DNA from 2 places in the Jeotgalibacillus malaysiensis genome. Region 1 is predicted to be linked to the other one. Evidence: riboswitches for the same ligand, from Rfam matches in the RefSeq annotation. Region 1 holds a riboswitch; the other holds the start of a gene.
What was found. A riboswitch is a leader RNA that binds a small molecule or an ion and turns the genes downstream of it on or off. The one in region 1 is predicted to bind S-adenosylmethionine.
Positions count from the first base shown of each region.

Region 2: it holds a riboswitch for S-adenosylmethionine, as region 1 does, so the genes downstream of both, LG330_RS02455 (methionine ABC transporter ATP-binding protein) here and metK (methionine adenosyltransferase) in region 1, are expected to answer to the same signal.

Region 1 is NZ_CP085252.1:2,412,132-2,416,496, reverse strand. Features, by position in the region: gene pckA (phosphoenolpyruvate carboxykinase (ATP)) at 1-963, opposite strand, end outside; SAM riboswitch class I at 1,500-1,640, shown strand; gene metK (methionine adenosyltransferase) at 1,799-2,998, shown strand; gene LG330_RS12875 (DNA topoisomerase 3) at 3,312-4,365, shown strand, end outside.
Region 2 is NZ_CP085252.1:411,771-416,135, reverse strand. Features, by position in the region: gene LG330_RS02465 (YdiU family protein) at 1-841, opposite strand, end outside; gene LG330_RS02460 (HAD family hydrolase) at 924-1,541, opposite strand; SAM riboswitch class I at 1,816-1,924, shown strand; gene LG330_RS02455 (methionine ABC transporter ATP-binding protein) at 2,001-3,014, shown strand; gene LG330_RS02450 (methionine ABC transporter permease) at 3,004-3,675, shown strand; gene LG330_RS02445 (MetQ/NlpA family ABC transporter substrate-binding protein) at 3,696-4,365, shown strand, end outside.

The DNA.
Region 1 (4,365 bases):
ACGCGTATTTTCAGTTAATGAAGAATCATCATAGTCAGCTTCATGTGTTTCAGGGTCAAGCACGACATTCTCAAGTACTGAACCAAATCGGATCGCATCGAAAATCTGCGGCTCTTTTTCCTCTGATAGGTTAATGCACTTTGCGTAGCATCCGCCTTCAATATTAAATACGCCATTATCAGACCAGCCGTGCTCATCATCCCCAATAAGCTTGCGGTCAGCGTCTGCTGAAAGCGTCGTTTTACCAGTGCCGGAAAGTCCGAAGAATAATGCAACATCACCTTCTGCCCCAACGTTTGCTGAGCAGTGCATTGGTAAAATGTCATTTTGTGGCAACAGGTAATTCATCACTGAGAAAATGGATTTTTTCATTTCTCCTGCATATTCCGTGCCCCCGATTAAAATCGTGCGCTGTTCAAATGATACAATCACAAATGTTTCAGAATTTGTACCATCTGTTTCAGGGTCAGCTTTTAAAGATGGAGCAGAAAGAATTGTAAACGGCGCTTCATTCTGACTCGTCCACGCTTCACCTTTTTGAGCTCTTATAAACAGCTGGTGAGCAAAAAGATTATGCCATGCTCGCTCGTTCACTACACGGATCGGAAGGCGGGAAGCAGCATCAGCTCCTGCGAACCCTTCAAAAACAAATACTTCTTCTTTTTCACCAAGGTGGTTCAGTACTTTCGTATATAAACGGTCAAATGAATCCTCAGAGATCGGCTGATTAACTTTACCCCAGTCAATCTTGTCACGTACAGAGGCTTCATCCACAATAAATTTATCTTTAGGTGAGCGGCCGGTGTATTTACCTGTTTCAGCTCTTACAGCGCCTGTAGAAGTTAATGTGCCTTCTTCTCTCATTAATACCTTCTCCACAAGCTGAGGTACAGAAAGGTTCTTATTCACGCGTTCGCTCATTAATAGTTCTTTTAATTCTGAAGTGTTTCGGATTGTTGTCATGTTATCTCCCACCTTTTCAGTAAGTCATTCACCTTTGTTCGAAATTAGTATAACACATTCAAATGAATAGTCTATACTAATTGGCGATTTCGTTAAAAATTCTTATTTAGTTTAAATTTAATAATCTGGCGTCTGATCTCCGTTTCAGGCGGACGCTTTCCTGGATGAGCCGTTTTGTGGCTCCATTAGACCTCCTCGCCTTCGGCTGTGGGGTCTCAGCTTCCAACTAATCGTCCCGGAGTCGCCGCCTTCTACTGCGATCAACGCTGTGGATATTAAATCAATCATTTTAATAATGCCCATTTTTTTCTGCACAGATGATGATTGCAGCGTAAGGGGGCGACTCCTGCGGCAGGAAGGGACGTGTGAGACCGAGCATGGCGAAGCCTGCGGGCTCACCGCCCGGCCGCGGAAAGCGTCCCCCTGAAGCGGAAATCATCAGCCAACTTAAATAAGCACTAAACTTCTCATCTATAATTGTATATTATGATTGACATTACACATTCATTTCCGTATGATAGTTTTTTGAACGGATACTCTTATCCCGAGCTGGTGGAGGGACAGGCCCTATGAAACCCAGCAACCTGCTCCGCAAAAAAGCATGATGCTTTTGCGGTCCAAACATTTGGAGCGAAGGTGCTAACCTGAAGCAAGACGTGTGTCTTGAACGATAAGAGTGAAAGGCGAACTGATTATGAACCTTTCCTCATGAACGTGATTTGAGGAGAGGTTTCTTTTATTTTATGCCGAAACTTGGATGATCTTGTAGGTTAACGTTCGATCTCTAAGGGTAATGAGTACCGTCGACTATTTGCTTCACAAGGAGGAGACTTATATGTCTGTAAAACGTCGTTTATTTACATCCGAGTCCGTAACTGAGGGACATCCGGATAAAATCTGTGATCAGATTTCTGATTCAATTCTTGATGCAATACTGAAAGATGATCCGAATGCCCGAGTGGCGTGCGAAACTTCTGTTACAACCGGACTTGTTCTGGTAGCGGGAGAAATCTCAACTTCTACTTATGTAGATATCCCTAAGATCGTGCGTGAAACGATTAAAGAAATCGGCTATACACGTGCTAAGTATGGTTTTGATGCGGATACTTGTGCAGTACTAACTTCAATTGATGAGCAGTCACCTGACATCGCAGCAGGAGTTGACCGTGCACTAGAAGACCGTGAAAGCCAGATGACTGATGCTGAAATCGAATCAATCGGTGCAGGCGATCAGGGGCTTATGTTCGGTTATGCAAATAACGAAACAGTTGAACTGATGCCACTGCCAATCTCACTTGCACACAAATTGTCACGCCGTCTGACTGAAGTGCGTAAAGAAGATATTCTTCCTTACCTTCGTCCGGATGGTAAGACACAGGTAACAGTTGAATATGATGAAAATGACAAGCCGGTGCGCGTAGATACAATTGTTATCTCAACGCAGCATCATCCGGAAGTCAGCCTTGAGCGTATTCAGCGTAACCTGAAGGAACATGTGATTAATCACGTTGTACCGGCAGAGCTAATCGATGAAGATACGAAATACTTCATTAACCCGACTGGCCGCTTTGTTATTGGAGGACCTCAGGGAGATGCAGGTCTGACTGGCCGTAAAATCATCGTAGATACGTACGGAGGATATGCTCGTCACGGCGGTGGTGCATTCTCAGGTAAGGATGCAACAAAGGTTGACCGCTCAGGTGCTTATGCTGCACGTTACGTAGCGAAAAACATCGTTGCTGCAGGTCTTGCTGATAAATGTGAAGTACAGCTTGCTTACGCAATCGGCGTAGCACAGCCTGTATCAATTTCTGTTAACACATTTGGAACTGGTAAAGTGGAAGAGGATACACTTGTTGATCTGATCCGTAATCACTTTGACCTTCGTCCTGCAGGCATCATTAAAATGCTTGACCTTCGCCGTCCGATCTACAAACAGACAGCTGCTTACGGACACTTCGGCCGTAATGATCTTGACCTTCCATGGGAAAGAACAGATAAAGCTGATGCTTTGAAGAAGGGTGCAAACGCATAATAGGAATGAAACGGTCCGGAATATATCTTCCATGATATATTCTGGATTTTTTTATGGGTTGGGCATAGGTCAAATTACACGATTCTGCGAACATGTCACGAGATTTTATGAAGCATCATGTTTATTCTTTGAACATCAACAGTTATTCTCTGAACAATAGCATGTATTTTCCGAACCACTAGCGAAAATTCTTCGAACCAACGCTACGATCATGCCACACCAGAATAAGTGTTCGCCATCTCACCCGTCCCATGATATGATAAGGTCACAAATCCCCGATTGATGCTTCGGACCAATACTAGGAGGAATTCCTTTGTTTACAGTCATTCTCGCAGAAAAACCTTCACAGGCGAAAAGCTATGCAGATGCTTTTCAAACATCCAGAAAAACAGATGGTTATTTTCATATAGAAGATTCACTGTTCCCGGGAGGAGCGGCGATTACGTGGGGCTTCGGACATTTAGTGTCACTTGAAGAGCCTCAGAAATATAAACCGGAATGGAAGAAGTGGAAGCTTGATACGCTGCCGATGATCCCGGAAGAATTCAAATTCACCGTCCCTTATGCGAAGCGTGCGCAATTCAATATTGTCAAAGGGCTTCTCAGAAAAGCCGATCAGATTGTAGTTGCAACTGATAGTGACAGAGAAGGGGAGAATATCGCACGGTCCATTATAGAGCAGGCAGGCATGATGCATAAGCCGACTAAGCGTTTATGGATTAACTCGCTTGAAAAAGACGTCATCAGAAAAGGGTTTCAGGAGCTGCGTAATGGTGATGATTATCTTTCATTATATGATGAAGCGCAGACGAGACAGGTAAGTGACTGGCTTGTTGGTATGAATATTTCGAGGCTCTACACGCTCCTTTTACAAGAAAGAGGTGTCGACGGACCATTCAGTCTCGGGCGTGTTCAGACACCAACGCTTTATATGATCTGGCAGCGGCAGCATGAAATTGAAAACTTTAAACCAGAGCCGTTTTTTCAACTGCTTGCTGATCATAAAGAAAGCGGAAAGGCATTTCAGACTAAGCATGGTACTACTTTTAAAAAGAAGGAAGAAGCAGAGAAGACGCTCAAACAGCACAGAATTGAACATGGAGCCGAGTTAAAAGGAACAGTCGTAAAGGCTGAGAAGAAGCTGAAGAAAATGCAGGCACCGAGTCTGCACAGTCTGTCTTCACTTCAGGCAAAAATGAACAGACGATACAAATACAGTCCTTCAAACGTGCTGAAAACCGTACAGGATTTATATGAAAAAAAGCTTGTATCCTATCCACGAACAGACTGTCAGTTCATTACAATGAGTGAATTCCGGTATTTGTCCGGTCAGCTTGAATCAATGAAAGCCGCTGCTGGCGCTACTT
Region 2 (4,365 bases), 1.6 Mb from region 1:
CAATTGAGCTGAATACTGTTGACGGATCGTTTTCATTCATAAAGGCACAAGGTCCATAATCAATGGATTCACCGCTGATTGTCATGTTATCTGTATTCATTACGCCATGAATAAAGCCGACAAGCTGCCATTTCGCAATGAGTTCAGCCTGATTTTTCATGACTTCCTTCAGCAGGCCGAGGTATGGATTGTCAGTGTCCAGCACCTTCGGATAATGACGCTCAATCGCATAATCTGCGAGCGCTTTAACATTGTCAGTCTCCGTCAGTCTGACTGCATATTCGAACGTACCCACACGCAAATGGCTTGATGCTACACGCGTCATAACTGCACCTGTCAGCAACCGCTCGCGCATAACTGTTTCACCGGTCAGCGTCACTGCAAGGCTTCGGCTCGTTGGAATGCCGAGACCGTGCATGGCTTCACTGATAATATACTCGCGGAGCATCGGTCCAAGCGCCGCCCGTCCGTCACCACCGCGTGAGAATTTAGTGCGTCCCGACCCTTTCAGCTGAATATCTTTCCGCTCTCCAGCCGGGGTGATCTGCTCTCCAAATAATAATGCACGACCGTCTCCAAGCATGGTGAACTGTCCAAACTGGTGTCCTGCATATGCCTGTGCGATCGGTTCAGATCCTTCAGGGACTTCATTGCCTGCAAGGATCTCCTCTTCGTCTGCCAAGACATTCGGATCGAGACCCAGTTCTTTTGCGAGCGGTTCATTCAATATAAATAACTCAGGACTTGCTACCGGGTTCGGTTCCATTTTTGAAAAAAAGATGTCCGGAAGCTTTGTATAAGTCTGCTCGAGCTTCCATCCTGCTTTTGTGCGCTGCGTCATCGTACATCCCTCCTTTGGCTATTATCTCCTGATTTCAGTGTAACATGCCGGGAAGCGTTTTCCGTTCTGAGCGCTTACCGGTCTAGAATAACCGTTTTAAATCAGTCAGTCGCTCTATTTCATATTCAAAATCATCCACTTTCCCAAAACCATACTTCGCAAATACAAACGGCACACCGGCTTTACGTGCGGCATCACGGTCACCCTGTGTATCTCCTACATAAACGGGGCTCTTCAATCCATTCCGTTCAATCACGAGCTTGATATTTTCTCCTTTTGAAAGCCCTGTTCTGCCCGGATTCTCAAAGTCATCAAAAAAACGATCAAGTTTGTGGTACTGATAAAAGGCTTCAATATAGCCTTCCTGACAGTTACTCACGATGAAGAGACGGTATTTTTCAGAGAGATAGATCAGCGTATCTTCAAGTGCCGGATACAACTCTCCCCCATTTTCCGCTACATAGGGAATTTCGATCTCTGTTAAATAATCCATGACTTCCTTTTGATCCTCAGCGCTCAACTCAGGGAAAAAGATTTGTGAGATCTCGTGCATCTGCTTTCCCATTGTCTGTTTCAAATCATCAAGTGTTAGTTTCTTATCTGCTTTCGGATGGCCCTCAATTGCTCTATTCCATGAAGTTAACACGGTTTCCCGAGGATCCCACAAGGTACCATCCAGATCAAAAATAATACTGTCCATTTGTCATTCCTCCAAAGGTTCGTTTATTTTGGGTTTACCCGAATCAGCTTTGACTTATGTCTTTTTTACATTTACAGATAAATACTTCTGCCTGAGAAATTTAACTAAATTATTATTCTAAAATACATTGTAATATGAAATACTGCCATTCCAATAATGAAAACCCTTACATATATTTTATTTTTCTCTTTATTACAAAAACTTTTCAAACCCCCTTTACAATAGTCGGGTTTCCCGATAATATTAATTTCATCTTTAACACAACTTTATATGGAACTTATCAAGAGTGACCGAGGGACAGGCCCTATGACGTCCGGCAACCCCCAGCTTCAGCTGGGAAGGTGCCAATTCCTACAGAATGATTTCATTCTGAAAGATAACCCGATTCCATTTTCAGGTGCCTCTTTCCGAATGAAAGAGGCACCTTTTTTATGATCAATTTTTTTGAAGGAGATTGCCATGATTGAAATTAAAGATTTATCAAAGGTATACCGGACTAAAAAGGGCAGTGTAGCCGGTGTAGATCGTGTAACACTGACGATTCATGAAGGTGACATTTTTGGAATCGTTGGATATTCCGGTGCAGGTAAAAGCTCTCTTATCCGATGTCTGAATTTACTCGAAAAACCGACTAGTGGTCAAATCGAGATCAATGGTGTAGACCTGACTAAGTTAAAAGGACCCGACCTTAGAAAAGCACGTCTGAAAATCGGCATGATTTTTCAGCACTTTCACCTGATCAGCCAGAAAACTGTTTCTGAGAATATCGCATTTGCTTTAAGAGCAGCCGGAACACCTCGTAAAAAAATCGATAAACGTGTGACTGAGCTGCTTGATATGGTGTCTTTAACAGATAAGAAAGATGTCTTTCCGGCACAATTAAGTGGAGGACAAAAGCAGCGCGTAGGAATCGCCAGAGCTCTTGCGAATAACCCTTCTGTTTTATTGTGTGATGAAGCCACTTCCGCACTGGACCCTAACACCACAGTTTCAATACTAAGATTACTGAAGAAAATCAATCGTGAACTGGATATTACAATTGTTTTAATTACGCATGAGATGAATGTTGTCAAGGAGATCTGCGACAGAATGGCAATCATGCAGGATGGACGGGTCATTGAGGAAGGAAGTGTATATGAAATTTTCTCAAATCCACACACACCTCTCGCTGAAGAATTCATCAAAAGTGTTGTGTCATTTGATGTACCAGATGCGATTCTGGATCAGTGTAAAGGCCGAATCTTAAAAGTGCTTTTTAGAGGAAACGTTGCCGGCGAAGGTGTCATCACTGATACAATTCAGCAGTTTAAAATCAAAGGTAATTTTCTACACGGCTCTATCGAATATATCCAGGAACGGCCGCTCGGCATATTTCTGATGGAGGTTCAAGGTCAGCGTAAGACGATCGACCAGGCTGTTTCATATATGGAAGAGCGCGGCGCACGGGTGGAGGTGATCAGAGATGGGCTTTGAGTTTTCACGAATGGTTGAATTGATGCCAGAAATCTGGGTTGCCTTTGGACAGACGTTATATATGATCGGCATTGCATTAGCTGTGGCAATCATTCTTGGTCTGCCGCTTGGTGTTTTACTTTTTGTGACTGACAGAGGACTATTTCTTGAAAATCGGATCGTTCAATCCAGCTTCGGTTTTGTCATTAATATGGTCAGGTCAATTCCATTTATCATTTTGCTCGTTGCACTCATCCCACTTACTAACATAATTGTCGGTTCAACCATCGGCCCGGCTGCTGCCAGCGTTTCATTATCCGTTGCCGCAATCCCCTTCTTTGCCCGGATTGTCGAATCAGCGCTGAGGGAAATTGATAAAGGTGTAATCGAAGCTGCCGTAGCAGTTGGTGCAACACCATGGATGATTATTAAGGATGTACTTTTACCAGAAGCCAAAACAAGTATTGTCCAAGGGATTACCCTGACAATTATCAGCCTTGTAGCTTACTCTGCAATGGCAGGTGTAGTCGGAGGAGGTGGCATTGGAGACCTTGCGATCAGATTTGGTTATTACAGATACGACAATACGATCATGATCGTAACTGTTGTGATACTCATTATACTTGTCCAACTCATTCAGCAAATCGGTGACTGGACCTCTAAAGCAATTGATAAAAGATAAGAAAAGGGAGAGATTTTGAAATGAAAAAGAGTTTATTATCAGTACTATTATTGACATCTGTGACTGCATTAGCAGCATGCGGAGGCGACAGCGAAGCTACAGGAGATGAAAAATCTGTCAAGTTGGGTGGTACAGCTGGCCCATACAGCGATATGCTGAATGAAGCAATTAAGCCAGGTCTTGAAGAAAAAGGGTATGAAGTTGAGATTGTTGAATTCAGCGACTATATCCAGCCTAATAATGCCCTGGATAATGGAGATATTGATGCCAATCTGTTTCAGCACACGATCTACCTTGAAAATTTTGAAGAAGAGAATGACATGGACCTCTCAGCTCTGATTATGGTTCCAACTGCTCCAATGGGCATTTACTCTAACGTGTATGATTCTATTGAAGAAGTCGAAGATGGCTCAACGATCGCAATTCCAAATGATCCAGTTAATGCAGCACGTACATTCCTCGTTCTACAGGATCATAACTTAATTACACTGGACCCTGATGCACCTGAACTGACTGTTTCTGAAAATGACATTCAGGATAACCCGAAAAACCTTGTATTCCAGCCAATTGAAGCAGGTGGATTACCTCGTGCTGTTGAAAGTGCCGATCTATCAGCTGTACCTGGAAACTTTGCTTTAGCTGCTGAAATGAACCTACTTGACGCATTGGCACTTGAAGATATGCCGGATG